Regions from separate parts of the Pseudomonas sp. MDT1-85 genome, predicted to be linked through region 3. Evidence: predicted binding sites of a transcription regulator. Region 3 holds the regulator's gene; each other region holds the start of a gene.

The links. The regulator sigma-54, encoded in region 3, starts transcription at its own class of promoters, with help from an activator protein. The targets are predictions, from matches to a motif close to ANTGGCATNNANNTTGCTNT.
Region 1: a site for sigma-54 is predicted at 3,250-3,269, ahead of flgB (flagellar basal body rod protein FlgB). Genes of this name have one in related genera too.
Region 2: a site for sigma-54 is predicted at 1,766-1,785, ahead of nirB (nitrite reductase large subunit NirB). Genes of this name have one in related genera too.

Annotation. Positions count from the first base shown of each region.
Region 1 covers NZ_CM142715.1:1,931,300-1,941,527, reverse strand. Annotated here, with positions in the region: gene flgE (flagellar hook protein FlgE) at 242-1,582, opposite strand; gene flgD (flagellar hook assembly protein FlgD) at 1,614-2,336, opposite strand; gene flgC (flagellar basal body rod protein FlgC) at 2,353-2,796, opposite strand; gene flgB (flagellar basal body rod protein FlgB) at 2,800-3,207, opposite strand; gene cheR (protein-glutamate O-methyltransferase CheR) at 3,550-4,377, opposite strand; gene ACYZT2_RS08755 (chemotaxis protein CheV) at 4,424-5,356, opposite strand; gene flgA (flagellar basal body P-ring formation chaperone FlgA) at 5,438-6,199, shown strand; gene flgM (flagellar biosynthesis anti-sigma factor FlgM) at 6,378-6,707, shown strand; gene ACYZT2_RS08740 (flagella synthesis protein FlgN) at 6,756-7,223, shown strand; gene ACYZT2_RS08735 (flagellar brake protein) at 7,312-8,058, shown strand; gene ACYZT2_RS08730 (MFS transporter) at 8,122-9,504, opposite strand; gene ACYZT2_RS08725 (glutamine synthetase family protein) at 9,578-10,228, opposite strand, start outside.
Region 2 covers NZ_CM142715.1:3,467,080-3,477,307, forward strand. Annotated here, with positions in the region: gene nirB (nitrite reductase large subunit NirB) at 1-1,556, opposite strand, end outside; gene ACYZT2_RS15630 (DUF6124 family protein) at 2,669-3,028, shown strand; gene ACYZT2_RS15635 (SCO family protein) at 3,413-4,018, shown strand; gene ACYZT2_RS15640 (copper chaperone PCu(A)C) at 4,018-4,506, shown strand; gene ACYZT2_RS15645 (TerC family protein) at 4,643-5,614, shown strand; gene ACYZT2_RS15650 (bifunctional 5,10-methylenetetrahydrofolate dehydrogenase/5,10-methenyltetrahydrofolate cyclohydrolase) at 5,807-6,733, shown strand; gene ACYZT2_RS15655 (alpha/beta fold hydrolase) at 6,858-7,775, opposite strand; gene ACYZT2_RS15660 (glutathione S-transferase family protein) at 8,051-8,731, shown strand; gene ACYZT2_RS15665 (TonB-dependent siderophore receptor) at 9,036-10,228, shown strand, end outside.
Region 3 covers NZ_CM142715.1:1,261,484-1,271,711, forward strand. Annotated here, with positions in the region: partial or broken gene ACYZT2_RS05550 (hypothetical protein) at 1-30, shown strand, start outside; partial or broken gene ACYZT2_RS05555 (superoxide dismutase) at 35-349, shown strand; gene ACYZT2_RS05560 (ZIP family metal transporter) at 647-1,540, shown strand; gene ACYZT2_RS05565 (HPr family phosphocarrier protein) at 1,639-1,914, opposite strand; gene rapZ (RNase adapter RapZ) at 1,930-2,787, opposite strand; gene ptsN (PTS IIA-like nitrogen regulatory protein PtsN) at 2,790-3,254, opposite strand; gene hpf (ribosome hibernation-promoting factor, HPF/YfiA family) at 3,267-3,575, opposite strand; gene ACYZT2_RS05585 (RNA polymerase factor sigma-54) at 3,650-5,143, opposite strand; gene lptB (LPS export ABC transporter ATP-binding protein) at 5,329-6,054, opposite strand; gene lptA (lipopolysaccharide transport periplasmic protein LptA) at 6,054-6,602, opposite strand; gene lptC (LPS export ABC transporter periplasmic protein LptC) at 6,589-7,161, opposite strand; gene ACYZT2_RS05605 (KdsC family phosphatase) at 7,169-7,693, opposite strand; gene ACYZT2_RS05610 (KpsF/GutQ family sugar-phosphate isomerase) at 7,693-8,667, opposite strand; gene ACYZT2_RS05615 (ATP-binding cassette domain-containing protein) at 8,944-9,753, shown strand; gene mlaE (lipid asymmetry maintenance ABC transporter permease subunit MlaE) at 9,753-10,228, shown strand, end outside.

The DNA of each region.
Region 1 (10,228 bases), 670 kb from region 3:
CGCTTCACAGATATTCCATCCCTAGTGCCTTTTTATGACATCCATTTCAGAGCAGCCTATTGCTGCACTGTGAGGCGGACCGTACGAAAAGTTGACGGAGGCCACTTGTTACTCGCCAAGGCAGCAAGTTCCGCACCACAGGTGCCGACGAACGGCAGCGCATTTAAAAATTAAATGCTCACTGCGCACCAAAAAAAAACCGACGCACGGAGCGTCGGTTTACGGTAGAGCCAAGGAACCATCAGGTCATCTGAATGATGGTCTGCATGATGGTGCTCTGAGTCGAGATGGTCTTGGCGTTCGCCTGGTAGTTGCTCTGCGCCTTGATCAAGTCAACCAGTTCGTTGGTCAGGTTGACGTTGGACTCCTCCAGGGAGTTGGACTGGATCGAACCGAGGGTACCGGTTTCCGGCGAATCGTAGCCCGGAATACCCGACGCGTAGGTTTCTTTCCAACTGGTGCCGCCCACTGGCTGCAGACCTTGTTCGTTGGTGAAGCTGGCGAGCGAGATCTGGCCGATTGGTTTGGTCTGGTTGTTGCTGAAGTTGGCCAGCATCACACCGCTGCCATCAATGGTCAGGTTGGTGATCTGGCCGGTGGCGTAGCCGTTCTGCGCAGGAATCGAACGCGCGGTGTCGGCGTTGAATTGCGTGGTGTTGGTCATGGAGAGGGTTACGCCCCCCGGATCGGCGGCGGCGCCGTTGGCGGCCCACACGCCATTGGTCACCTTGCCAGGAATCCAGCCGGTGATCTTCAGGTCAGGGCTGGTTATCACGGATGGCGGAACGGTCGCTGGAACAACCGGTGTGGTGACCGAAGTCAGCTTGCCGGAGCTGTCGAAGTTCATGGTCGAAGCGACCGGCAGGGACACCGGAGTCGCGGTAGGACTAGGGTCGCTGCCATTCGGGTTGCGACCATCAATCAGGGTGTAGGTTTTCCAGGTGTTTGCGCCAGTCTTGACCATGTACTGGTCCATGACGTGCGAGTTACCCTGAGTATCGAAAATCGGGGTGCTGAACTGCTTGGTGAAGGATGCCTGCTTGCTCGGGTCGAACGGGTTGGCAACCTGATCGATATTCAATGCCGTAGAGTTCAGGTTGATCGTCGACGAAACAGTGGTGGTGGTTTTCGGCGCCAGGTTCGAGGTGTCGATGCGCAGGTCGGTCAAAATGCCATTGACGATCTTGCCATTGGCATCCACACCGTAACCCTGCAGACGCGCGGTGTTGTCGGTGTTGGTGACGTAACCTTCCTTATCGACCTTGAACGTACCGGCACGGGTGTAGGACAGCGAGCCGCTGTTGTTCAACACGAAGAAGCCGGAGCCGTTGATGCCCATGTCCAGCACGTTACCGGTGTTGCTGATGTCGCCCTGGGTGAACTGCTGTGAAACGTTGGCCAGGCGCACACCGTTACCGATGGTTTTGCTGCCGGAACCCAGCTTGGTTGCCGAGTATACGTCTTCGAATTCTGCACGGGACGATTTGAAACCGGTGGTCGCGACGTTGGCGATGTTGTTGCCGGTCACGTCCAGTTGTTTGTTGGATGCATAGAGACCGCTAAGGCCGATATTGAAAGACATATTCCACTCCTTTGTGCCGTGTTAGTCGGCTCTACATACCAATTGTTTGTACTTTGGACAGGGCAACGCTGCCCAGGCCTGCCAGGTTCAGCATCAACTCACCGCCGGTCTGACTGATGGTCACGCTGTTGACGGTTGCTGGCAGGTTGGTGATCAGCGATACCGCCTGGCTATCGATGGTCGTCGACGCCGCGAAGGTGTAAGTGCCCGACGTCAGGTCTTTACCCACAGAGTCCTTGCCGTCCCAGATGAAGCTGGATTTGCCGGCTGCCTGAGCCCCCAGATCAATGGTGCGAACAAGCTTGCCCTCCGCATCCGTGATCTTCACCGTAACTCCCGCCACCGACGCCGGGAGCACGACCTCACCGTTAAACGACTTCGAGGTATCGACCACGGCTTTGCTTCCCGGTGCGATGACCGAGCGCCCCACCAGCGACGAGGCTTGCAACGCCTGCGACGAGCTGTTGCTGGCGGCAATGTTGCTCACGGTGGTGTTGAGCGTAGTGATCCCTTCCAGGCTGCTGAACTGCGCCAACTGGGCAACGAACTCGCCGTTGTCCTGCGGCTCCAGCGGGTTCTGGTTTTTCAGCTGTGTCACCAGCAACTGCAGGAACGCGTCCTTGCCCAGGGCCTTATTGCCGCTGGCGCTGTTCGTTGCCGACGCCAGGCCGGTGGCACTGGTGTTGGTCTTGACCGAAGAGTTGGCCAGGATGTCCTTGATGCTCGGGCTACTGGTGGTATCGGTAACACTCATCGAAAGTCGCCCCTTATCACTGACCGAGGGTCAGGACCTTCTGCATCATGGTTTTGGCGGTGTTCATCATTTCGGCGTTGGTCTGGAACGAACGGCTCGCGGAAATCATGTCGGCCATTTCTTCGACGACGTTGACGTTCGGGTAGTAGACGTAGCCCTTGCCATCGGCAGCCGGATGGTTCGGCTCGTAGCGCGCGTCAAGATTGCTCTGGTCTTCGACCACGCCCAGTACTTGCACGCCTTGACCGGCTGCGTCCTGGTTCTGGAACAGCGAATCGCTGCCGCCGCTCTGGCCGCCCTGGAACATGGTGGCGAACACCGGGTGACGGGCACGGTAGGTCTGGTCGATGCTCGAGGAGACGGTCTCGGCGTTGGCGATGTTACTGGCGACGGTGTTCAAGCGAGTGGTCTGGGCACTCATGCCGCTACCGGCGATGTTGAAAACACTGGCAAGGGACATGACTTACTCTCCACGCAGGGCTGACACCAGCCCTTTGAATTTACTGTTGAGCAGGGTGAAGCTGGCCTGGAAGTTGACCGCGTTTTCGGCGTAATTCGACTGTTCCAGCTGGGCGTCCACGGTGTTTTGGTCGATCGACGGTTGCATCGGCGTGCGATACATCAGCGACTCGCCGCCATTGCCCAGGCCTTCAGCTTCGATGTGACGGCTGTTGGTCATGTTCAAGGCGAACTTGCCGTTTTTGGTTTTCTCGTTCTGCTCGGCGAGCACTTTCGAGAAGTCCAGATCCCGAGCCTTGTAGTTCGGGGTGTCGGCGTTGGTGATGTTGTTGGCCAGGACTTCGGCACGCTGAGCGCGGAAGCCCAAGGCTTGTTCGTGGATACCGAGCGCTTTATCGAAGCTGATGCTCATGTCGGGAAACCTTCGGGTGACCTGATTTTTCGTACGATGGATATAGCAAGCGGCGTGCCAATTCAAAAAAGCCCGTAAACCGGGGCTTTGCGCGCGGTGGCAAGGCGGCAATGCCAGAAAAGCGGCAACCGATTTCCGCCGCCTGCCGCTTTTCTGCCGCTTCTGGAGGTAAACACCTACCCCCTGTAGGAGCTGCCGCAGGCTGCGATCTTTTGATCTTGATCTTCAAAAGCAAAGTCAAAAGATCGCAGCCTTCGGCAGCTCCTACGTGATGCAAGTGCGGCAGGCATAAAAAAAGGGAGTCCTTGAGGACTCCCATTTTTTATGCCTGCCGCACTTGCATCACTTCGCCTTGTAAATGATCCCTGGGCTGCACTGGACCATCTGGTAATGATCCGGCAAACCGTTCAGCGCTTCGGACGCGCCAAGGAACAGATAACCGCCCGGCTTGAGCGTGCTGTGAATGCGCAACAGGATGTCTTTCTTCACCTCGGCGGAGAAGTAGATCAGCACGTTGCGGCAGAACACGATGTCGAACTTGCCCAGGCTCGCGTAGCTGTCCAGCAGGTTGAACGAGCGAAACTCCACCCGACTCTTGATCGGAGCCTTGATGGCCCAGCGTCCCGGCCCTTTCGGGTCGAAGTAACGTTGAAGGCGCTCGGGCGACAGACCGCGGCCGATGGCCAGGCTGTCGTACTCGCCGGTCTTGCAGTTGGTCAGCATGGTGCCGGACAGATCCGTGGCAACGATCTGCACGCCCATCTTCAACTGACCCATGTTGACCCGCTCGAACTCATCGATGGACATCGACAGCGAGTACGGTTCCTGGCCCGACGAACACGCTGCCGACCAGATCCGCAGGCGCTGGCCAGGGCTTGCCTTGATCGCCTCAGGCAATACCTTGTTCTTCAAGACTTCAAACGGATAGGTGTCACGAAACCACAGGGTTTCGTTGGTGGTCATGGCATCCACCACCATCTCGCGCAAACCGCTGCGCGGCTGGGTCTGGATGCGCTGAACCAGCTCACCCAGCGATTTGATGCCCTGCTGTTCCATCAGTTTGTTGAGACGGCTCGAGACCAGGTATTGCTTGTTTTCACCGAGCAAAATGCCACAGGCTTTTTCCAGGAAGACCCGAAACTGTTCGAAATCCAAATTACCCGTAGACAATGATGCGGCCTCTTAAATCGTGTTGACCGCCAGGGGCAAAGCGCCCCTAGCTGATATCTGCTGCTTTGATCCGGTCGACTACCCGGGATGCCAGGTCATCAGGACGGAACTTGGCCAGGAAGTCATCGGCACCGACCTTCTTGACCATCGCCTGATTGAATACACCCGACAACGAAGTGTGCAGGATGATATGCAGCTTTTGCATGCGCGGGTCGTTGCGGATCTCGGCCGTCAGGGTGTACCCGTCCATCTCCGGCATCTCGATGTCGGAGATCATCATCAGGAACTCGTCTTCCGGCTTCTTGCCCTCATCGACCAGCTTGCGCAGGTAATCCAGCGCTTGCCGACCATCGTTCAACGCCACCACTTCGACGCCGACCGTTTGCAGGCAACGGGTCACCTGCTTGCGCGCCACCGATGAGTCATCGACCGTCAGCACGCGCAAGGACAACGCCTTGTGCTGAGTCTCGACATCCACCACACCCGCTGAAATCGCTTCCGGTGTCGGTGCCACTTCCGCCAGCACCTTCTCGACGTCGATGATTTCGACTAACTGATTGTCGACCCGAGTCACAGCGGTCAGGTAGTGATCGCGCCCGGTGCCCTTGGGTGGCGGATGAATCTCCTCCCAGTTCATATTGACGATGCGCTCCACCGACCGAACCAGGAAACCCTGGGTCTTGGTGTTGTACTCCGTGATGATCACGAAGGGATTGCTCTGATCCTTCAGCGCTCCGGAACCGGTCGCCATCGCCAGATCCAGAATCGGAATGGTCGCCCCCCGAATACTTGCCACACCGCACACGACAGGACTGGACTTGGGCATCAGGGTCAGCTTGGGGCATTGCAGCACCTCACGAACCTTGAATACGTTGATCCCATACAGCTGCTGGCCGTCGAGACGGAACAACAACAGCTCAAGGCGATTCTGCCCCACCAGTTGCGTGCGCTGGTTCACCGAATCCATTACACCAGCCATGCCCAGACTCCTACACCAACGCTAAGTGTGTTGCGACGCACATTCTTCACTAAACGGCACGGCGCTTGCTTTTTAACTCTTATGAACACAGAACCGACATTTTTCCGACACCTGACATCAACCTGTCGCAGATTACTCTGCGCGATGTCGGCCGCTTGCCTGTTCAACGCTGGCAGCCCTGCCCTTGCTGACGCGGTTACCTTGCCTGACATGCTTATCGGCGTCACTCAGGGCTTTCTTGAATTCACCGTGGAAGACTATCTGGCTACCAGTCAAACGCAAGGACGCTATGAGATCGAGGTCAACCAGCTCGATCCGCGCCTGCGCATGCCTATGTGCGACAAGGAATTGACAGCCACCCTCGAGAGCCCGGCGAGGCCTCTGGGCCGGGTCACGGTCAAGGTTCGCTGCGACGGCACCTCCCCCTGGACGGTCTTCGTACCCGCTCAAGTACGGCTGTTTCGCGACATCGTGACCACCACCCGTCCCCTCAAGCGCACAGGGATTATCGAACCTCAGGACGTGACCCTGCGAGAACGCGATATCAGCCTGATAAATCAGGGTTTTCTGACTTCCGTCGATCAAGCGATCGGACAAAAACTTACCCGACCAATGGTCGCCGATCAGACCATAACCCTGGTGCATCTCGAACAGGCGGAAGTGATTCGCAAGGGCGATCAGGTGGTGATTACCGCCCGCAGTGGTACGCTCAGTGTACGTATGCCGGGTGAAGCGCTGTCCAACGGCGGCATGAGCGAACAGATTCGGGTGAAAAACCTGAACTCCCAGCGGGTCATCAAGGCGCAAGTCACCGCGCCCGGCCAGGTGGAAGTTTCTATGTGAGCGACCCTGTAAGGATCTCTGTTCGTGAAGATATGGCGCTGCCCGAGGCTGTTCCCTAAACTGTGCCGCATGCGCAAGATGCCCGGGCGCATGCACGCTCATTGATAAATGGGCCTAAAGTTTTCACAGGGAGAGCCGAAAACATGGCAAGCGTCCAAATACCCAGAGGTTTTTTGTCATGGTCATCGATTTCAGTCGTTTAAACAGCTCCTCGTCACTTACGGGCAGTACACGGACCAGCGCTGCGAAGGAAACCGCCGAAAAAGTCGGCCAATCCGCGCCGCTGAATACCCCGGCCGAACAGGCCAGTACCACCAAAAGCGGGGAATCGGTACACCTCAGCAATGAGGCTCAACAGTTGCAGAAGGTCACTGACAAGCTGCGCGATCAGCCTGCCGTCGACAAAGCCCGCGTGGCCGAGTTGAAAGCAGCGATTGCCGATGGCAGCTATAAAGTCGACAGCAACCGTGTAGCCAGCAAACTGCTCAACTTCGAAGCCCAGCGCTAGGCCACGGCCCGCGCCAGGCTTTTGGACGCTTAAAACCCAAGGCCAGCCATGCACGACACTAATTTACTGCAACTGATCATCGACGACTTTGCCCCGGCGCAACACCTGCTGGAGCTGCTGCAAACCGAGTCCCTCGCGCTGCACGGTCGCGACATGCCACTGCTCGAAGAGATTCTGGCGCAGAAACAGGCATTGATCATTTTGCTCGAACAGCATGGCCGCAAGCGCAGTGAAATCCTCGCCAGCCTCAACCTGCCGACCAATCGCCAGGGTCTGGAGCAACTTGCCAGCCATTCGAGCATTGGCGACCAGTTGCTGGCACAGAGCGACGTGCTGACCGACCTCCTGACCCAGTGCCAGGCCGCCAACGTTAATAATGGCCAGTCGATTCTGGTGCAGCAGGCCGCCACGGCCAACCAGCTGAAAATTCTCACCGGCGGCGAGCCACCAGCGCTCTACGATGCCCGCGGTTCAACCTCCAAACTCGCAAAACCACGCCCGCTCAGTCAGGCTTGAGCCTTTCAATGAGCACGCTCTATCACGACGCGAAACATGCTGGCAGAATGCTAGCCAGTAGTCATATTTGTCTGGAGATTGATGCCCCGTGTTCAATGCCTTAAGCGCGGAAGATGCTCCGCAGCCACCCAAGGTGCTCACCACGCCCCTGGAAATCTCCGGCAATCTGCGTCAGCTGCAAGACAGCCATGACCCGCTGATCATCACGTTCCACGAGCGCAGCCAGCGCTTCCAGAGTTATCTGGTGGACATCGACCGTGACAGCAACATGATCGCCCTGGACGAAATGATCCCGCGCGATGGCGAGCGCTTTCTGCTGGCCGGCGAACCGTTCAAGGTCGAAGGCTTTCACGACGGTGTGCGCATCGCCTGGGAAAGCAATGGCCCGTTGACCATCGACGAATCCGGCGATGGCCGCTGCTACCGTGGCGCGCTGCCCGACGAAGTGGTTTACCACCAGCGCCGCAATGCTTTTCGCGCTGCGTTGAAACTGGCGCAACTGGTCAATGTCGACCTGGGTGGCGACAAGCTCAAGTCGCCCGTCAGGGGCAAACTGCTGGACATCTCTGCCACCGGCTGCAAGTTGCGTTTCGAGGGCGACATCACCGCCAGCCTGCAACTGGGCCAGGTCTATGACCGTTTCGTCGCCGCCCTGCCCTTCGGTAGCATGACGGCACCGGTCGAACTGCGTTATCTGCACTTCGAAGAGAAGATCAACACCACCTTCGCCGGCGTGCGTTTTCACAACATGAGCGGCCTGGTGCAGCGCCAAGTCGAGCGGTTCGTCTATCAGCTTCAGCGCGAAGCGCGGCGCTTCGATAAAGACGATTTCTGATACACAGCTCCCATAAAAAACGGGCAGTCCCTTGCGGTGACTGCCCGTTTTTTTATGCCTTGATCAAGGCCTCGCTTCGGTAAAGCTTTGTTCGCGACCCGCGTCAGGGTCTTCTGATTCCGTATCTGTTTCAGCTTCGGTTTCGGGATCGGCGTCCGGATTGAAACCAGTCTCCGGATTGACCGGGTTCTGCATCTGATCCTGCACCACCTGCTCATCGACTCGCGGGTCCAGGCAAGCGACCAATGGCGAACTCGACATACTGTCTGGCATGGCCACGTGATGCAGCGGAGCATCGTCCACTTGATGCAGGTTGGTAACCGCTTTCGGGCGGATTCGCCACACTAGCACCAAGGCGAAAAAGCTGAAGAAGGCATAGAGCATCTGACTGCCGAACAGCTTCATCAACACCCCGGCCACCAGCGGTCCGATACTCGCGCCCACACCGTAGGTCACCAGCAGCATCGCCGTCAGCGACACCCGACGATCACCCTCGACGTGGTCGTTGGAGAACGCCACCGCCAACGGGTACAGACAAAACTGCACCAACGAACAGAAAAAACCGGCGATGAACAGCACCTCCAGCGGCACCTGTCGCATGATCGCCAGCGGCAACGCAGCCAGCGCCAGGCTAAACGCGAAACAGCGAATCAACAGCGCCCGATCATAGCGGTCCGACAGCCAACCCAACGGCCACTGCACCACCAGGCCGGCAAAAATACAGCTACCCATGAACAGACCAACCTGTTCGGTGGACAGCCCTTGCTGCGAGGCATACAGCGGCGCCAGACCGTAGAACGAACCGACGATCAAACCCGACCCCAACACCGTGCTCAACGACTGCGGCACGCGCTTGATGAAGAACCGTGGTTCCATCGGCGCCGGGTGCAAAGGCGCCGGGTGAATCCGCCGCGTCAGGGCCACCGGCACCAGACACAGGGCGAAACACAGAGCGACCAGCATCAGCAGTTCCAGGCCCAGGCCGGGGTGCATGACCAGAATCAGTTGACCCAACACTAGTCCCAGATACGAGGCGATCATGTAGCCGCTGAACACCACGCCACGCTGCTTGGCTTCTGCCTGCTCATTGAGCCAGCTTTCAATCACCATGTACTGGCACATCATGCCCAGGCCGACGATCACCCGCAAAAACAGCCACGCGGGCAGCCAGTCCACCAAACCATGGCCCAGCACTGCCGCGCCGACAATCCCGGCGCAGGCTGAATAAGCTCGAATATGCCCGACGCGGGCAATCAGCCGGTGGCCGATCTTGCCGCCCAGCACCAGGCCGAAATAGTTGGCCGCCATCAATGCACCGACCCACAGGCTGTCGACGTTATCGGCCGCCAAGCGCAGGGCAAGGTAAGTACTTAACAGGCCCGAGCCGATCAACATCATCAGCGAGGCGAAATAAAGCCCCCGAAAAGATTTCAAGATTTGGCGCATCGGCGTTCCGAGCGGCTCCTTGCAGTGAGTATCGGGCTATCGACAAAAACGATAGCCCGACGGCGACGGGTCGTCAGGCCTGGGCTGCTAGAACACGCCGTTCCCAGGGAGTAATTTCATCAAAGAAGCTGGTCAACTCCATGGTCTTCGAAGCGATGTAGCCTTCGATGAACTCCTTGCCGAACAGTTCCCTCGCCAATTGGCTACGTTTCAGACGTTCAAGAGCGGCATGCAAGGTACACGGCAACGAAAGATTATCCGGCACAACGAACTCACCCTGGATCGGCTCGCTCGGCTCCAGTTTGTTCTCGATGCCATACAACCCCGCGGCCAGGCTCGCGGCGATCGCCAGATACGGATTGGCATCGGCTCCCGGCAAGCGGTTTTCGACCCGACGAGCGACCGGTGAACTGGCCGGAATGCGCAGTCCGGCCGCGCGATTATCGTGCGACCAGCAGGCATTATTCGGCGATGCGAAAGGATGGCACAGGCGCTGATAGGAGTTCACGTTCGGCGCAAACAGCACAGTGAAATCCGCCAGGCCGGCCTGCTGACCACCGATGAAATGACGGAAGGTCGCGGTCGGCTCGCCGGCCTTGTCGCTGAACACGTTACGCCCGGTGCCGATCTCGACGATGCTCTGGTGAATATGCATTGAACTGCCCGGCGTATGCGCCAATGGCTTGGCCATGCAGACCACGATCAGGCCATGCTTGAGCGCCAC
Region 2 (10,228 bases), 2.2 Mb from region 3:
TTGGCCAGCAGTTCTTCGAAGGTGATCACCCCTTCTACCCGCACCAGCGCATAAAGCTCTTGACGGGTGTAGGCGAAGTGTTCGCACAAGCTCTTGTCGACGCTGACGCCACGGGCAATCAATTCATGTTCGAACACTTGCTTGAGCAGCCCCGCGCAACCACCGCAACCGGTGCACGCCTTGGTCTGCGATTTGAGCAGGCCCAGGTCGGTGCAGCCACCGTCGATGGCTGAGCAGATCGAACCCTTGGTGACGTTATGGCACGAGCACACGGTCGCCGACTCGGGCAATGCGCCCGGGCCCAGGGTTGGCGCGCCGGTGGACGATGGCAGAATCAGGCTGGCCGGTTCCGACGGCAAGGCAATGCCGTTCTGCATATATTGCAGCAGGGTGTCGTAATAGCTGTTGTCGCCGACCAACACCGCGCCGAGCACGCGCTTGCTGTCAGCATCCACCACCAGGCGACGGTAGCTGGCCGTCGCTTCATCAATGAACTGATAGCTGCGCGCACCCGGCGTCTGGGCGTGGGCGTCGCCGATGGAACCGACATCGACGCCGAGCAGTTTGAGCTTGGTCGACATGTCGGCGCCCTGGAACGGCTCCGCCACTTGGTTGCACAGCAGCGATGCGACGCCACGAGCCATCTGATAACCGGGGGCGACCAGACCGAAGAGGCTGCCGTTCCAGGCGGCGCACTCGCCGATGGCATAGATGTTCGGATCGCTGGTCAGGCACTGATCGTCAATCACCACGCCGCCACGCGGACCGATGTCCAGCGCACATTGGCGGGCCAGCGCATCTTGCGCGCGGATGCCGGCGGAGAACACGATCAGGTCGGCTTCGAGGAATTCGTCATTGGCAAAATTCATCCGGTAGCGGTACTGCTCGCCGGCGCTGATCGACTGCGTGCCACGGGACAAGTGCACACCCACGCCGAGTCGCTCGATTTGCGCCTTCAGCGCCAAGCCACCCTGCTCATCCAGCTGCACCGGCATCAGACGCGGGGCAAATTCCACCACATGCGCTTCCAGGCCCAGGCTTTTCAGGGCGTTGGCGGCTTCCAGACCAAGCAGGCCACCGCCGACCACCACGCCACGCCGGGCATTGGCCGCCGCGGCACGAATCGCGTCGAGGTCTTCAAGGGTGCGATACACCAGACGCGAGTCGCCTTCTGCACCTTCAATAGGTGGCACAAACGGATAAGAGCCGGTGGCCAGAACCAGTTTGTCGTACGAGACGCAACCTTGTGCGGTGATCACTTGACGGCGGTCGCGGTCGATTTCCAGCACCGGCACGCCCAGATGCAGGGTGACGCCCGGCGTCTGATACAGAGAGGCTTCGCCCAGGGCCAGCGACTCGGCATCGCGACCGCCGAAATACTCGGACAGATGCACACGGTCGTAGGCACGCATCGGCTCTTCGCTGAAGACATGCAGCCGATAGTGGTCGAGGGCGCCACGCTCGATGAGCTGCTCGACACAATGATGTCCGACCATGCCATTGCCGATCACGATCAGCGTTTGCAGTTTGTTCAATGCGGCGACATTGGAATTCATAGTAAGCACCCAGCCAAAGCCAATCACGGTTAAAAAAAGCAAAAAAAACGCCTGAAACCTCTCGGTTTCAGGCGTCTTTGCCTGTTCTTCGCGGTGTTCGACCTGGCGCCTTCGCCGGATCCACCGATGTTGCCCACGACCTGCTCGGCCGGTCGATCTTCGTTGATCGAGTGGGCTGCCCATCTTTTGTCGATGGACCTGAGGGGATCAATGCAGCCTTTGTGCCAGTCAGTGGGTCGATACTTCATTTTCGCTCTGAACAACCGGGGAATCCGCTTGCAGACTGCGCAATAGACGAGTCTTGCAGGGGTTAGACGGTGTTTCAGAAACCCGGTGCATGGAACCGTTGCGGGCACTCCCCACATGGCGAAAACTCTGTGCCGATGCACGTTTTTATGGCGTCGCGCTTTATAAAAGTGCATGCAGCGGTCAAGACCGCTCGCGATCAATGCCAGTCAGATAAGCCGTAATGCGATCTGTAGCAGCTGGCGAAGCCTGCGTTCGGCTGCGAAGCAGTCGTGAATCCGGCTGATGCGGTCTGCCTGACATACCGCGATCTCTGATTTTACGACTGCTACGCAGCCGAACGCAGGCTTCGCCAGCTGCTACAAAGAGTGCGTCGCGGCTGAAATTGCTTAACTGACCGGCATTTAGGGCAAGCTCCCTCGCCACACAAGCCCGCTCCCACATGGATTGCGCGTTTTTTCGAGGTTTTCAGCGCTTGTAGGAAGTGCGTGTCGGATTGCTAAACATCGACTAAGGGCGGCTGTTTAAGCGCACTCAAGGTTACTTCCTGCAAGCTACAAGATCTTGCGCCGTTGCCTACGCTTACGCCAGAATCCGCCGGCTTGTGCGCCTTGGGGTTGCTCGGTAACTTGATTCGCGTCACTGCCCATCAGTGATCGGGTTTAGCAGCCCGTGTTTGTTAGTGAGGTGCATAGCGTTTCCTTCAGTCAGGTATTCATATCCCTGCACTTGATGGTGGCTGTGCGCAGGGCGCCCTCGGGCGCGCCGGTTTTGCTAACTCCCCGGTCTGCTAACCTGCGTACAGCCGCCACCCTTCGTTTAGCAGCGACGTGTGAACGGCTCCATTTCAGGAGTTGGTAAATAATATGTTTAAGGTTACGCCTAATCCTCCGGACACCGATCCGATATCCCCGTACGAACCCGATTCAAAAAAACTCAATGAGGCCGCCGAGCGAGCCCTCGACTTTCACTTCCCGTCGAATGCCGACATCAAAGCCACGCCGCGAACACGCAGCACCCTGTTTTCCGTGGCCCCAGAAGCCACGGCCGAAACCCTGGCGGTGTTTTTGGTCGAGACGCTGGCCTCGGTCGATGTGATGGTGCATCAGTTGGTGGATCATCTGGAGGGGGAGTCGCGCTACGCCCTGCTGGGCATTTCAAACAGCATCATGGTGGCGGAGATCACCGCGAACCGAGTTCTGGATCACATTAATACGCCTGAGTAGGTGTGGACTGTTGTGGTGAGTGAGTTACTGACGCAGGGTGCGTAGTGATCCTTTTTTGGGGCCGCACCCCAGCGGGAGCAAGCTCCCTCGCCACAGGTTTCTCGGCGCCATTCGGGCAAGCGTCAATGCCGATCTGTAGCAGCTGCTACAGCTGCTACGAAGAGCGCGTCGCTGCTTAACTTGCCGGCATTCAAGCAAGCATTGCCTTCAGCAGCATCGCGTATTTGTACTTTCACGTATCTCGAGACCGCGACCTTTTGGCGCATGCCGGCTGGCCATCGATTGAGCGCCACAGGGCAACTGTTTGTTAACATCCCTGCGCTTTTTTTCATCGATTGATCAGCCACTGTAGATTCCCGGTCGCTACACAGGATGCTTTTTTCCATGAGTACGTTGTATACCCGTCGCACGGTCCTGCAAGGCATGAGCCTGTTGAGCCTTGGCCTGCTCACCGGCTGCGATGACAGCAGCAAGCTGTCGTTCAAGTACGGCAAGGACCTCAGCGACAAGATCATGGGACGTACCTTCAAGCTCAAGGACGCCCAGGGCGAGTACCGGATGCTGGGCAGCTACCGTGGCCTGATGCCGATGATCTTCTTCGGCTTCACCCAGTGTCCGGCGGTCTGCCCGACGACGCTGGCCCGTGCGGCACAGGCGAAAAAACTGATGGGCCGCGATGGCGAACGCCTGCAAGTGATCTTCATCACCCTGGACCCTGAACGCGATACGCCGCAAATGCTCGACGCCTACGTCAAGGCCTTCGATCCGAGTTTCGAGGCGCTGTACGGCACACTGGAAGAAACCGCCGCCACCGCCAAGGAGTTCGGCGTGTTTTATGAAAAGGTCCCGAGCGGTTCGACCTACACGCTCTCCCACACCGCGACCAGCTTCGTTTTCGACTCCCGAGGCAATTTGCGCCTGGGGCTGTCCGCGTCCCTTAATGCTCAAGAGTGTGCAGAAGACCTGCTCACCGTCATGGAGGTCTGCTGATGACTTCGTTCTGCGCACCACGTATTAAACAGCTAGGCATTAAACAACTGATGCTGGGCCTTTCCCTGATCGGCATGGCCTGGCAGGTTTGCGCCCAAACTCAGGTGAATGACGCCTGGGTTCGTGCAACAGTGGCCGGCCAGCATTCGACCGGTGCCTTCATGACCCTCCAGGCCAACAGCGACAGTAAACTGCTTAGTGTGCAGTCACCGGTAGCGAACACCGTGCAGGTTCACCAATCCAGCATGAAAGACGATGTGATGAGCATGAGCCAGGTCGAATTCGTCGCGCTGCCGGCCGGCAAACCGGTGAGCTTTGATCCCCATGGCTACCACATCATGCTGATGGACCTGACGGCTCAGGTTAAGGAAGGCGATAAAGTGCCCCTGACCCTGACGGTGGAAAACGCCAAGGGCGAGAAAGAGACGATCAAGGTTGACGCCGAGGCGCGGGCGCTCGGCATGCAGGATCACAGCAAGATGCATTGAGCGCTTTGCTGAGGACTTGTCGGCAACACTTCGTCAATAACGAATTGTCGGTGAAGAATAATCGGCTTTTCTTCACCGCGATCTCCGCTAGCATGATCCCGTCGGCTCCAGAACAAGACTACGCAGGGAGAGCGACATGCAGCCCATTAACATCGGCGAACTCTGGATGTGGGTCGCCTTCATCGTCTTCGTCATCGCCATGCTGGCTATGGATCTGTTTGTCTTCGGCGGGCGCAAGGCTCATCGGGTATCGGTGCGGGAGGCGTCGTGCTGGGTGATTGCCTGGTGCGCGCTGGCGCTGGCCTTTGCGGGATTGCTCTGGTGGTACTTGAATGCCGAGTTCGGGCCCGAGATCGCCCATCGCAAAACCCTCGAATTCCTCACGGGCTATTTGATCGAGCAGTCGCTGTCGATCGACAACATGTTCGTCTTCGTGACGATTTTCGCCTACTTCGCCGTGCCGCCGGAGTTGCAGCGCCGGATGCTGCTGTACGGTGTGCTCGGGGCCATCGTGATGCGTGGGGCGATGATTTTCGCCGGCGTGTGGCTGGTGTCGCAGTTCGGGTGGGTGCTGTATGTATTCGGTGTGTTCCTGATCATCACCGGGGTCAAGATGCTGGTATTGGCCCATCAGCGGCCTGACCTCCATAACAACCGCTTATTGCGTTGGATACACGGCCATCTGCGCGTCACCGACGGGTTTCATGGCGAGCGTTTTTTTGTGGTGCAAAACGGTCGGCACTGGGCGACGCCGATGTTTCTGGTGCTGGTACTGATCGAGGCCAGCGACCTGATGTTTGCAGTGGACAGCATCCCGGCGATCTTCGCCGTCACCACCGACCCGTTCATTGTGTTCACATCGAACATCTTTGCGATCATGGGCCTGCGGGCTCTGTACTTCCTGCTGGCCGACATGGCCGACCGCTTCCACCTGCTCAAATACGGTGTGGCGATCGTGCTGGTGTTCATCGGTGCCAAGATGACGCTGATACCGTGGTTTCACATGCCGATTGAATGGTCGCTGGCCGTTGTCGGCGGGATTATTCTGACTTCGGTGCTGCTGAGCCTGATCTTGACCCACAAGAAGGATCAAATGCGATCCCCGTAGGAGCTGCCGCAGGCTGCGATCTTTTATCGATCACGAAGATCAAAATCAAAATCAAAATCAAAATCAAAAGATCGCAGCCTGCGGCAGCTCCTACCAAGCCCCGCGACATCCTGTCCATCTGCTGCGGGTGGTACACGGTGGTCATCGACTGGTAACCTGCGCCCTGCTCTTTCAATGACGACGGTGACGCATTTGATCAGCAGTACCCCCCCACTGGCCCGCGATATCGACGGCAAAGCCATTTCTGCCCAGGTTCTCGACGAAGTTCGGGAAGAGGTTCTGGCCCTGGCCGGCCAGCAGATCTACCCCGCTTTGGCGGTCCTGTTGGTGGGCGACGACCCGGCCAGCCACGTTTATGTGCGCAATAAACTGCTGCGGGCCAAGGAAGTCGGTATCCGCTCCCTTGAATACCGTCTGCCGGAAACCGCCAGCCAGGCCCAGGTTCTGGAATTGATTGCGCAGCTCAATGCCGACGCCTCGGTGAACGGCATCCTGGTGCAGCTGCCCTTGCCGGCCCGTATCGATGAGCAAGCGGTGATTCATGCCATCGATCCGATCAAGGACGTGGACGGGTTTCATCGGGAAAACGTCGGCGGGCTGGTGCAAGGCATGGAGGTATTGACCCCCTGCACGCCCAGCGGCTGCATGCGCCTGCTGCATGAGACCTGCGGTGATGACTTGAGCGGCTTGCACGCGGTGGTCATCGGCCGTTCGAACATTGTCGGCAAACCGATGGCGACCTTGCTGTTGCGGGCCAATTGCTCGGTCAGTGTGGTGCACTCGCGCAGCGTCGATGCCCCGGCGTTGTGCCGTTTGGCGGATATCGTGGTCGCGGCGGTGGGCCGACCAGAGTTGATCGACGCCAGTTGGCTCAAGCCCGGCGCGGTGGTGATCGACGTCGGCATCAACCGCATCGCCAGCGAGTCCGGCGACCGTCTGGTCGGCGATGTCAATTACGCCAGCGCCCGTACCGTCGCCCGTGCGATCACCCCGGTACCCGGTGGCGTCGGGCCGATGACCATTGCCTATCTGCTGAAAAACACCCTGATCGCCAGCCAGTTGCAACGCGCCGCACAGGCCCGCGGGCAGCAGCCTGTGGACGACCTGGCGTTGAACTGAATACAACGCACACGGCCCACTTCAAGGTGGGCCGTATCGATAATGCCAGTCAGGCGCGGAACCTTGAAACCCGCGCGCTTTATAAAGCCTTGCGCACCTTGGTCCCAGCGAATCGCTGCGTCAGTTAAAGCCGCACCCAGTTAGCTGACTGAAGGGGCGGAATCACTGACGCTTTGCTACTGAATGTCAGGTCACGGGGCTGGCTCGGTATTTTGGCGACCGGCTGCAGAAAGCCGAGCAAGGCCTGCTGGGTGTCATTCCAGGCCGTCGGGTGTTCCATATCGAGGAAGTGCCCGGCGTTCTTGATGGTCTGAAACTGAGCCTGACGGCTATGAGCCGCAAAAAGACGAGCATCTTCCACCGAGGTGTACTCATCCCGTTCGCCGTTGATAAACAGCAGTGGGACTTCGATGGCATTGGCACAGGAAACATAGCAATGAGTATCTTGGGTCAGCACCTCATTGACGTGAAAATGCATCTGCCGGTATTCGTGTTCGTCCAGGCTGCTGACATGGCGCTCATTGAAACGCTTGAACAGCGACGGCAGGTGCTTGCCGATAGTGCTGTTGATCAAGCGCCCGACATTGCGCCGATCACAGGCCTGAAGAAAATGCCGGCCGCTCTCCAGATAATCGCGCATCGGGGTATTGATCCGCGCGGCGAATGAACTGATCACTGCCTTTTCGATTCGTCGTGGATGCTGCGCCAGCGCCAGCAAGGTCGCCGCCCCGCCCCAGGAAAAGGACATTACATGCTGCGCGCAAAAGTGCTCGATCAACTCCAACAGAATTGCGGCCTCGTCTTCCTTGCGGATCGGTTGGTCGTGCTGGTTGTGTTGTTTCGATTGACCGGCGTAGGGCTGATCGTAGAGGACTACGTTGAAGCGTGGCCGCAGGTATCGCACCGTTTGGGCAAAAGATGCGGTCGTTGCCAGCGAGCCATTGACCAGAATAATGGTCTTGTCGGCGGTGGCGTTGAGATAATGCTCGGTATAAACCTTGTACTTCTTACCAATCTCGACGATCGCAGTTTTCAATGTCATTTCATTCTCTTCCTTGAACAAATTGGATCAACACACAGCGTGAATGACTATCCGGCTTCCTCCGGGCAAGCCTGACAGCAAGAACCAGCGACAACGGTACAAGGGCGCTGAGATGAACACCATGACCATTAAGTCACAAACCGACCAGTGGCTCACAGTTAAGCAGGGATTCTTCCATCTGCAAGTACGCAAGCTTGAAAGTGGCGACCCTGACGCCCCGCCGACATCCGTCTATGATTGTTCATTACCCCCTCGATCCACCGAGGAGTTGGAAGATGTCGCTGACCCTTTACTACCATCCGCTGGCGTCGTTCTGCCACAAAGTGCTCATCGCGCTTTACGAAAACGGCACCGAATTCGAAAGAAGGATCATTGATCTTGCGGACGCTGCCGACCGCGCAGAACTGCAGGCATTGTGGCCAATCGGAAAGTTCCCAATTATTTGTGACCCTGCTCACCAGCGGAATCTGCCGGAGTCCAGCATCATCATCGAGTACCTGGAGCGACTGTATCCAGGCACACACAGCCTGATTCCAGACGATTGGGAAAGCGCGCTGGAGGTCCGGTTATGGGATCGTTTCTTCGACCATTATGTACAAGTGCCATTGCAACAGATTGTCAGTGATCGACTACACGCGACCAACGGTGATTTGACCAGGGAGCGGTCTACGCTGGAAACGGCGTACGGCATGCTCGAGCGCCGAATGGCGTCCAGAATCTGGGTGGCCAGTCCGGCGTTCAGCATGGCCGATTGCGCCGCCGCCCCGGCACTTTTCTATGCCAGGACGCTCGTGCCGTTCCCCGCCGACTACCGGCATTTGAGCGCCTATTTCGAGAGGTTGGTACAGAGACCGTCATTTCAGCGAGTGATTGCCGAAGCCAGGCCTTGGTTTTCGCTCTATCCGTTTGCGGAGGCCATCGAGCAGCGGTTTCGCCAGGCGCCGGAAAACGCATGACCCCGGCGTTTGCGATGTGGCTGGAAGGGATTTGAAAGGCTGTGAGCGATGGCCGGGGGTGTGAGGCCCTCCGTAGGAGCTGCCGCAGGCTGCGATCTTTTGATCTTTCCCATAGACGACTCGTTGCCTGAACCGGTTTCAAGCTCAAAAGATCGCAGCCTGCGGCAGCTCCTACAGTTACCCAGCGATCGTTGCGATGACACTTTCATTTCATGATCGATCCTCTTGTATGATGCCCCGCTTCAAGCGTGAGCCGCAGGCTAAGACCCGCCATCCCCAGGCCCGCAGTCGTCGAGGATTTTTCATGAATAGGCTTTACCGGACCTCCCGCCAGGGAGTGGCCGCCCCGTGGTTCGCGTTCAATCCCCTGAACCTGGGCCTGGGCCTGCTGCTGTCCAGCGCCGTGCCTTCGGCCTGGGCCGCGACCGAACTGCCGACGGTGACCGTCACCGGCGAAGACACCTCCGGTTATCAGGCCGACAGCGCTTCGGTCGGTGGTTTCGAGGCGGCGCCATTGCTTGATACACCGGCGTCGATTTCGGTAGTCAATGAAGCCTTGATCAAGGATCAGCAGGCCCGTCTGCTCAGCGAAGTTCTGCGCAACGACGCCTCGGTGGGTGAAAGCTACGCGCCGGTCGGCTACTACGAAAACTTCGTCGTGCGTGGCTTCTCTCTCAATTCCGCCAGCAGCTACAAGATCAACGGCCGTACCATCACCGGCGAGCAGAACGTCGGGCTGGAAAACAAACAGCAGGTGGAGTTGCTCAAGGGTCTTTCCGGTCTGCAAAGCGGTGTCAGCGAGCCCGGCGGGCTGGTCAACTACGTGACCAAGCGGCCCGCCGATGTGCGTTCGGTTACCGTCTCCACCGATGATCGCGGCAGTGGTTACCTGGCCACTGATGTCGGTGGCTGGTTCGGCAGCGAGCAGCAGTTCGGCCTGCGCGCCAACCTGGCCCACGAAGACCTGCATTCCTACGTCGAACACGCCAATGGCCAGCGCGATTTCGCCTCGCTGGCGTTCGACTGGAACATCAGCCCCAATGCGCTGCTGCAACTGGATGCCGAGTACCAGACCAAGGAACAGCGCTCGGCACCGGGCTATCAATTGCTCGGCGGTTCCAGCCTGCCGCACCACGCCTCGCCGAAAAAGCTGCTGGCACACCAGAGCGGTTCGAAGCCGGTCACCACCGATGCGCTGAACCTCAACGGCAACTTCGAATATCGCTTCAGCGACCAGTGGAAAGGCAGCCTCAGCGCCTCGCGCAGCCGGGTGGTGATCGATGACTACAGCTCGTTCGCCTGGGGCTGCTACGGCTCCGCCAGTTGCGCCAGCGCGGCGGTGCCGAACTACTTCAGCCTCGAGGGCGACTACGACATTTACGATTTCCGCAGCCCCGACGATACCCGCCGCAACGATGAGGTGCAGGCAGCCCTCAGCGGCCGCTTCGAAACCGGTGGCCTGGGCCACGAACTGAGCGTCGGGACTAGCGCGTTCCG
Region 3 (10,228 bases):
CTGTGCGCGATCCATCAACGACTGCTGCAGAGCACTGGCCGAGGCTATCAATGAGCAACTGGGTGGTCTCGACAACTTCAAGGAGGCCTTCACCAAAGCTGCGCTGACTCGTTTCGGCAGCGGTTGGGCCTGGTTGAGTGTGACGCCGCAAAAGACCTTGATCGTTGAAAGCAGCGGCAACCAGGACAGCCCCTTGATGAACGGCAATACGCCGATTCTCGGCCTGGACGTTTGGGAACACGCTTACTATCTGCGCTATCAGAACCGCCGTCCGGAATACATCAATGCGTTCTACAACGTGATCAATTGGCCCGAAGTCGCCGCGCGTTATCAGGCTGCGCTGGTTTAGGGGGCGTTCTCAACTAGTTTCCCCTCCGCGCCGGGCCTGCTGTTGTGCAGGGCAAGGCGCGAGAAGCGTGGTTTGGTCATTCCAAATAAGCTTCGAGCAACGCAGCCCTGCACAACAGCAGGCCCGGCCCTTCGGGTTGTGCCTTAAAGCGGGCCAGGCTGCGTTGCAGGCCTTGGAAAGGGAACAACCATTCCCAGCGGCCTGGGCCTTGCCTGGCCCGCTTTAAGGCGACAACGCGGAGGGGGAACTAGTTGAGAGCGCCCCCTAAGTCTCTATAAAAACAATCCAGGGCTGACTATGGGCACTGAAACACTGGCGGTCGCAAGTGGACGAATGTTTCGTTACGCACTGGGATCGCTGTTACTGCTGACGGGCATGACGTTATTGGCTGCTCAAGGGCTGAGCTGGCTGGACCTCGAACCGAAACTGCAGCGCGCCCTGCAAGGCGGGGCGATTTGCGCCTTGGGCACCGCTTTGGGCGCGGTGCCAGTGCTGGTGATTCGGCAGATGCCTCAGGCAGTCAGCGATACGCTGCTGGGTTTCGGGGCCGGGGTGATGCTCGCAGCGACGGCGTTTTCGCTGATCGTGCCGGGCATTGCCGCGGCCGAAAACCTCGGGCTGACGCCTTGGGCGGCCAGCGGCCTGATCAGCTTCGGCATACTGCTGGGTGCATTCGGGCTGTTTCTGGTGGATCGCAGGGTGTCTGGCACTACGCCCGAAATGCTCGTGGGGACACTGGAGCGATCGGTGATCCCACCGCGGATCTGGTTGTTTGTGTTTGCCATCATCGCCCACAACATCCCCGAAGGCATGGCGGTCGGCGTCTCGGCCGGCGGTGGCATGCCCGACGCCGACAGCCTGGCCATGGGCATCGCCTTGCAGGATGTACCGGAAGGGCTGGTGATTGCGTTGGTGTTGGCTGGAGCAGGAATGTCGCGGATCAAGGCGTTCCTGGTCGGTGCTGCGTCAGGGTTTGTCGAGCCAGTCTTTGCACTGTTGTGCGCCTGGCTGGTGAGCCTGGCCGAACTGCTGTTGCCTTTGGGGCTCGCACTGGCGGCCGGTGCGATGCTGCTGGTGGTGACTCACGAAGTCATTCCCGAATCGCGCCGCCATGGTCACGAAAAACTGGCGAGTCTAGGTCTGCTGATGGGGTTTTGTTTGATGATGGTGATGGATACAGCGTTGGCCTGAAAAAAGATCAAAAGATCGCAGCCTCGTTTCACTCGACAGCTCCTACGCCGATCCTTGTAGGAGCTGTCGAGTGAAACGAGGCTGCGATCTTTTGACTTTTATCCGCCTTCGTCGAAGTAGTTGTTGATCAACGCCACCAGCGCATCCAGCGCTTCCTGTTCCTGATGCCCTTCAGTACTCAGATAGATTTTGGTGCCCTTGCCAGCCGCCAGCATCATCATCGCCATGATGCTTTTGCCGTCAACCGTGGTCTCTGGTGTGCGGCCCACTCTGATCGAGCAATCCGGATACTGCCCAGCCACCCCAACGAATTTTGCAGACGCGCGGGCATGCAGGCCCAGCTTGTTGATGATTTCGATTTCCAGAGCAGGCATCGCGATGTGAATCCTTTAGCTGAGGTCGCGGTGGCGGACCTGGACGTTCTTCAGGGTTTTTTGCAGGACCTGGCCCAGACGTTCGGTCAGGTAGACAGAGCGGTGATGCCCGCCGGTGCAGCCAATGGCAATGGTGACATAGGCGCGATTGCTGGCGGCAAAGCGGGGTAGCCACTTGAGCAAATATGAGGAAATGTCCTGGAACATCTCTTCGACGTCTGGCTGTGCCGCCAGGTATTCGGCCACCGGTTGATCGAGCCCGGACTGTGCCCGTAGCTCCGGCTTCCAGTAAGGGTTGGGCAGGCAGCGCACGTCGAACACCAGATCGGCGTCCACCGGCATGCCACGCTTGAACCCGAAAGATTCCACCAGGAACGCAGTACCAGGCTCCGGCTGATTCAGCAGGCGCAACTTGATGGTATCGCGTAGCTGATACAGGTTCAGATTGGTGGTGTTGACCTTGAGGTCGGCCAGATCGGCAATAGGCCCCAGCAGATTGGTTTCGTCCTGGATCGCCTCCGCCAATGAGCGATTGGCGCTGCTCAGCGGGTGACGACGGCGAGTTTCCGAAAAACGTTTGAGCAAGGTTTCTTCGTCGGCGTCCAGGTACAGCACATCGCACTGGATATGCCGGCTGCGGACTTCTTCCAGCAGTTCGGGAAACCGTGACAGGTGGCTGGGCAAGTTACGTGCATCGATGGACACGGCCACAAGCGGTTGTGCCAGTTCGGTGTGAATCAGCGCGCGTTCGGCCAGTTCCGGCAGCAAGCCGGCAGGCAGGTTGTCGATGCAGTAATAGCCGTTGTCCTCGAGCACATCGAGGGCGGTACTTTTACCTGAGCCGGAGCGGCCGCTGACGATGATCAGGCGCATGATTAGTGACCGTTCTGCTCGTCCAGGACAACCTGATACAAGGCTTCGTTGCTCGGGGCACGGCGCAGTTTTTCACGCACTTCCTTGCGATCGAGCATGCTGGCGATCTGGCGCAGTAGCTCCAGGTGCGCATCGGTGGCGGCTTCCGGGACCAGCAGAACGAACAGCAAGTCAACCGGGGCACCGTCGATGGCGTCGAAATCGATAGGGGCTTCCAGATGCAGCAGGGCACTGATTGGCGAGGTGCAGCCTTTGAGCCGGCAATGGGGGATGGCGATGCCGTTGCCGAAACCGGTAGAACCGAGTTTCTCACGGGCAATCAGGGCCTCGAAGACGTCCTGCATTTCCAGATCCGGTACTTCGCGGTGGATAAGGTTGGCAATCTGCTCGAGGGCTTTCTTTTTACTGCCACCCGGCGCGTTCACTTGGGAACGGCCGGGGGTCAGGATGGTTTCTAGTCGGATCATGGATTGGGGGTGTTAACGACCGGTCGCGCCCTGGAGGAGGCTCTGGGTCTTTTCCTTATGCTTTTTGAGTTGGCGATCCAGCTTGTCGGTCAGCAGGTCGATGGCGGCATACATGTCCGTATGCTCGGCATTGGCGACCACTTCTCCGCCGGGAATATGCAGCGTGGCTTCGATCTTCTGCAGCAGTTTTTCGACGTTCATCGTGACTTGCACATTGGTGATCTTGTCGAAATGCCTCTCCAATCGGTCGAGTTTTTCGCCGATGTAGGTGCGCAGGGGTTCGGTCACTTCCAGTTGGTGTCCACTGATGTTGACTTGCATACAGCTTCTCCTTCGTTGCCAGTGCATAAAGCGGTAGATCAGATGATCTACCACTGGAACGCTGTGGCGTGGCTCTACATCAACCGCTTGCGTTCGCTCGAAGGCGCGATCCCGAGGGATTCGCGGTACTTGGCGACGGTGCGGCGAGCCACCTGAATGCCTTGTGCCTCCAGTAAACCAGCGATCTTGCTGTCACTCAACGGCTTTTTCTGATTTTCCGCGGCAACCAGTTTTTTGATGATCGCGCGAATCGCTGTGGACGAGCATTCACCGCCTTCGGAGGTACTGACGTGGCTGGAAAAAAAGTATTTCAGTTCATAGATGCCCCGTGGGGTATGCATGAATTTTTGCGTGGTCACCCGTGAAATCGTCGATTCATGCATGCCCACCGCTTCGGCAATGTCATGCAGCACCAACGGCTTCATGGCTTCGTCACCGTATTCAAGAAAGCCGCGCTGATGCTCGACGATCTGGGTGGCGACTTTCATCAGGGTTTCATTGCGGCTTTGCAGGCTCTTGATGAACCAGCGAGCTTCCTGCAACTGATTACGCATGAAGGTATTGTCAGCGCTGGTATCGGCGCGGCGCACAAAACCGGCGTATTGGGCATTGACCCGCAGGCGTGGCACCGATTCCTGATTCAGCTCCACCAGCCAGCGCTCGTTGTCCTTGCGCACAATCACGTCGGGAACGACGTATTCGGCTTCGGTGGACTCGATCTGTGAGCCCGGGCGTGGGTTGAGGCTCTGGACCAATTCAATAACCTGGCGCAGCTCATCTTCCTTGAGCTTCATGCGGCGCATCAGCTGGCTGTAGTCGCGGCTGCCGAGCATGTCGATGTAATCGGTGACCAGGCGCTTGGCCTCGGCCAGCCAAGGGGTCTTGGCGGACAGTTGGCGCAATTGCAGCAGCAGGCATTCCCCGAGGTTGCGGGCGCCGATGCCAGCGGGTTCGAATTGCTGAATGCGGTGCAGGACGGCTTCGATTTCGTCCAGTTCGATGTCCAGTTCCGGGTCGAACGCTTCGAGGATTTCCTCGAGGGTTTCGTCCAGGTAGCCCTGATTGTTGATGCAATCGATCAGGGTTACGGCGATCAGACGATCGGTGTCGGACATCGGTGCCAGGTTCAGCTGCCAGAGCAAATGACTTTGCAGGCTTTCACCGACCGACGTACGGGTGGTGAAATCCCACTCGTCGTCATCGTTGCTCGGCAGGCTGCTGGCGCTGGTCTGGTAGACGTCCTCCCACGCAGTATCGACGGGCAATTCGTTGGGAATTCGCTCGTTCCAGTCGCCTTCCTCGAGGTTATCCACCGTCGGAGCGGTTTCCTGGTAGGAGGGTTCCTGGACATCGGCGTTGGGTTTCTGTTCGGCGCTATCGGCCAAGGGGTCGGCGTTATCGAAGTCGTCGCCTTCTTCCTGGCGTTCGAGCATCGGATTGGACTCCAGGGCCTCCTGGATTTCCTGTTGCAGGTCCAGGGTCGACAATTGGAGCAGGCGGATGGCCTGTTGCAGCTGCGGTGTCATCGTCAGCTGCTGGCCCATTCTCAAGACTAGCGATGGTTTCATGGCAGGGGCTTAACACCTTATTCGCCGGCGCACATGCGCCATCCACTACAGGGCGCCGAAGCGCCAAACATAAGCAAATTATATGCCTGAAACTGAAGTGTTTGCCTAGAGCGCTGTAACAATAAAAAGTTATTGATTTTTTATTGAAGCGAGCGCTCTCTCGGCGACCCGGGCACCTCGGGTGCTTACAGGCGGAACTCGTGGCCCAGATACACTTCCTTGACCAGTTCATTGGCCAGGATGGTGGCGGAGTCACCTTCAGCGATCAGTTGGCCATCGTTGACGATGTAGGCGGTTTCGCAGATATCCAGGGTCTCACGAACGTTATGGTCCGTGATCAGCACGCCAATGCCTTTGGCCTTGAGGTGATGGATGATCTGCTTGATGTCGCCCACCGAAATCGGGTCTACACCGGCGAAAGGTTCGTCGAGGAGGATGAATTTCGGATTGGTAGCCAGTGCCCGGGCGATTTCCACGCGGCGGCGTTCACCACCGGACAGGCTCATGCCGAGATTGTCGCGGATGTGGTGGATGTGAAATTCCTGCAGCAGGCTTTCCAGCTCCTGGCGACGACCGGCCTTGTCGAGCTCCTTGCGGGTCTCGAGGATGGCCATAATGTTGTCGGCCACAGACAGTTTGCGGAAGATCGACGCTTCTTGCGGAAGATAGCCGATACCCGCCTTCGCACGACCGTGCATTGGCTGGTGGCTGACGTCCAGGTCGTCGATCAGTACGCGGCCCTGATCGGCCTGTACCAGGCCGACAATCATGTAGAAGCAGGTGGTTTTGCCGGCGCCGTTAGGGCCAAGCAGGCCGACGATCTGACCGCTGTCGATGGACAGGCTGACGTCGCGCACGACCTGACGGCTCTTGTAGCTCTTGGCCAGATGCTGAGCTTTCAGAGTTGCCATTACTGGGCCTTTTGCTCGTCGGATTTCTTCTTCGGCTGGATCACCATGTCGATGCGAGGGCGTGCCTCGGTGACCTTGTTACCCGTGGCGCGACCGGCGCTCGCAAGCTTTTTGACCGTGTCGTAGACGATTTTCTCGCCTTGGGTGACGTTGTTGTCCTTATCGATGACTTTGGCGCGATCGATCAGCACGACGCGGTTTTGCGAGGCGTGGTACTGGATAGTTACGCCGTAGCCCTGAACCGGCTTGGTGTCGCCCGCCGTTTGCAGTTGCTCGAAGTAGGCTAGGTTGCCCACCGAAGTCACCACGTCGATGTCGCCCGCCGGGGTGCGGGTGATGGTCACGGTGTTGCCGGTAACCTTCATCGAGCCCTGGGTGATGATCACGTCGCCTTTATAGGTAGCAACGCCATTCTTGTCGTCCAGTTGGGCATCGTCGGCCTGAATGCGGATAGGCTGCTCTTGATCGTTCGGCAGAGCCCAGGCGCTCACGCTTCCCAGTGCTGCGCCCAGACTGAGCAAAATAGGGAGAGTTTTAACGAGCCTCATACTGTCCTCTTACGTTCGATAGCAGGTGTATCCTGCTTTCTTTCAAGTACGCTTTCATTCCGTTGCCTGTTGATACACCGCCAGCGCCGTCGATTCTAACGGGTTGATCGGTCTGCGCATATTGCTGCTGCGGGAACACTGTCATACGGGTGGTGGTAATCAGGGTTTTGCGGTTTTTTTCGTCGAAACGTGTGATACGTACCGAATCAATCAGCTCGACCTGAGTGCCGTCCGGGTTGACTTCGCCGCGCTCGCTCTGGACGTGCCAGGGGAATTCGGTGCCACGGAACATGTTCAGGTCAGGATTGGTCAGCAACGTCACCTCGCTCACTTTCACGTGTTCGACCTTGTCTGACGTCATCTCGTATTGCAGTTTGCCGTCGGGCAGGTACTGCACGCTGTGGGCGTTGATGGCGTAATAGTCGATCGCGCTTTCATCGACCTTCACCACCGGTTTGTCGAGGAAGCGTTCCGGGCTGATGTTCCAGTAGCCGACTGCCGCAAAAATCGCTGCGATGCAACCGAACACCAGGATGTTGCGAATTTTTTTGCTCAGCATGATGGGCTCACAGGTACGCGGCATTGGCCGCATCAAGGCGGCCCTGGGCGCGCAGGATCAATTCGCAGAATTCGCGAGCGGCACCCTCGCCACCGCGGGCCTGGGTGATGCCATGGGCGTGTTCGCGCACGAAACTGGCAGCGCTGGCCACCGCCATGCCAAGGCCGACGCGGCGAATCACCGGCAGGTCTGGCAGGTCGTCGCCGAGGTAGGCCACTTGTTCATAGGTTAGGTTGAGCTGGCCAAGAAGTTCGTCGAGCACCACCAGTTTGTCTTCGCGACCCTGATACAGATGTGGAATGCCGAGGTTCTTCGCGCGCCGCTCGACCACTGGCGTTTTGCGGCCGCTGATGATCGCGGTCTGCACGCCGGCGGCCATCAGCATTTTGATGCCCTGGCCATCGAGGGTGTTGAACGTCTTGAACTCGCTACCGTCTTCGAGGAAGTACAGGCGCCCGTCGGTCAGCACGCCGTCGACGTCGAATACCGCCAGTTTGATCTGTTTGCCGCGTTGCAGCAGGTCCGTGCTCATTACATTACTCCTGCGCGCAACAAGTCGTGCATGTTCAAGGCGCCGACCGGGCGGTCTTCGTTGTCGACCACTACCAGCGAGCTGATCTTGTGGTCTTCCATGATTTTCAGCGCCTCGGCGGCGAGCATCTCGGCGCGGGCGGTCTTGCCGTGGGCGGTCATCACTTCATCAATGGTCGTGCTGTGGATATCAATGGTGCGGTCCAGGGTGCGGCGCAGGTCGCCGTCGGTGAAGATCCCGGCGAGCTTTCCATCTGCGCTCAGGACAACGGTCATGCCCAACCCCTTGCGGGTCATTTCCATCAAGGCATCCTTGAGCAGCGTACCGCACATGACTTGCGGTAATTCGGTGCCGGTATGCATGACATTTTCCACTTTCAGCAACAAACGGCGGCCAAGGGCGCCACCCGGGTGGGAAAAAGCGAAATCTTCAGCGGTAAAGCCGCGAGCTTCAAGCAAGGCAACGGCGAGAGCGTCGCCCATGACCAGTGCTGCGGTGGTCGACGAAGTAGGTGCCAGATTCAGCGGACAGGCTTCGTGTTCGACGCTTACATTGAGGTTGACTTCCGCTGCCTTGGCGAGCGGGGACTCGGGGTTGCCGGTCAGGCTGATCATTTGAATGCCCTGGCGCTTGATCAGCGGCAGCAAGGTGACGATCTCGTTGGTCGACCCGGAGTTCGACAGGGCCAGGATGATGTCATCACGGGTGATCATGCCCATGTCGCCATGGCTGGCCTCGGCCGGGTGCACGAAGAAGGCCGTGGTGCCGGTGCTGGCCAGGGTGGCGGCGATCTTGTTGCCGATGTGCCCCGATTTGCCCATGCCGACCACGACCACGCGGCCTTTGCTGGCCAGAATCATCTCGCAAGCACGTACGAAATCCGCATCGATATGGGGCAGCAAGCCTTGTACGGCTTCCAGTTCGAGGCGGATGGTACGTTGTGCTGATTGAATCAGGTCGCTGGATTGGTTCATGTCAGAGATCGAATAGCCTGATGAAAAGGCGGCGATTATAGCGGTAATGATCAAAACCCTCACGCAAGTTCGTCGCGGTTTGTCATTCCTTGTTACCGAATCTCTCTAAATAGATGATTTCAGGCGGTCATGTTGCTGAACATGCCCGGCTTGGGCCTTGGGCGCTTGAGCTTTGCAGTGATATAGTTCGCCGCCAGTTCGGCCTGCCCGGGGAGGTATGTGCTTTCGCCAGAAAGCCAGGCGTCCGAGTGAGAGGCTGCATCGCAAGGAGTTTAGATGAGCGCCGATAACGCCTACGCGGTCGAGCTGAAGGGACTGACCTTCAAGCGCGGCACGCGCAGCATTTTCAATAACGTCGATATCCGCATACCGCGCGGCAAGGTCACCGGCATCATGGGGCCTTCCGGGTGTGGCAAGACCACGCTGTTGCGGCTGATAGGCGCACAATTGCGCCCCACCAGTGGTGAAGTCTGGGTCAATGGCCAGAACCTGCCAACGTTGTCGCGCAACGATCTGTTCGATGCGCGCAAGCACATGGGGGTGCTGTTTCAGAGCGGCGCGCTGTTTACCGACCTTGATGTGTTCGAGAACGTCGCCTTTCCGCTGCGTGTTCATACCGCGCTGCCGGAAGAAATGATCCGCGACATTGTCCTGCTCAAGTTGCAGGCAGTGGGCTTGCGTGGCGCCATCGACCTGATGCCCGACGAATTGTCCGGCGGTATGAAGCGTCGCGTCGCGCTGGCACGGGCAATTGCTCTCGATCCGCGAATCCTTATGTACGACGAGCCTTTCGTCGGCCAGGACCCGATCGCCATGGGCGTGCTGGTGCGCCTGATCCGCCTGCTCAACGATGCACTGAACATCACCAGCATTGTGGTTTCCCACGATCTGGCCGAGACCGCGAGCATCGCTGACCACCTTATTGTGGTGGGTGACGGGCAAGTGTTGGGCCAGGGCGCACCCAAGGATTTGATGAAGTCGGATGAGCCACGTATTCGTCAATTCCTGACTGGCGAACCCGACGGCCCGGTCGCGTACCACTTTCCAGCGCCGGATTACCGCGCAGATCTTCTGGGGAAGCGTTGATGCGCAAGATTTCATTGATAGAACGGGTGCGCCGTTTCGGTTATGGCGGCATCGATGTGATGGCGGTGTTCGGGCGTTCAGCGTTGTTCCTGTTTCATGCCTTGCTCGGTCGTGGCGGCATCGGCGGCGGTTTCGGCTTGCTGGTCAAGCAACTGCATTCGGTGGGCGTGATGTCCCTGGTGATCATCGTGGTCTCCGGGGTGTTCATCGGCATGGTGCTGGCCTTGCAGGGCTTCAACATTCTGTCCAGCTACGGTTCGGAACAGGCCGTCGGGCAGATGGTTGCGTTAACGCTGCTGCGTGAACTGGGGCCGGTGGTCACGGCCTTGCTGTTCGCCGGGCGCGCAGGTTCGGCGCTGACCGCCGAAATCGGCAACATGAAGTCCACCGAGCAATTGTCCAGCCTGGAAATGATCGGGGTCGACCCGCTCAAGTACATCATTGCCCCGCGCCTGTGGGCCGGCTTCATTTCCTT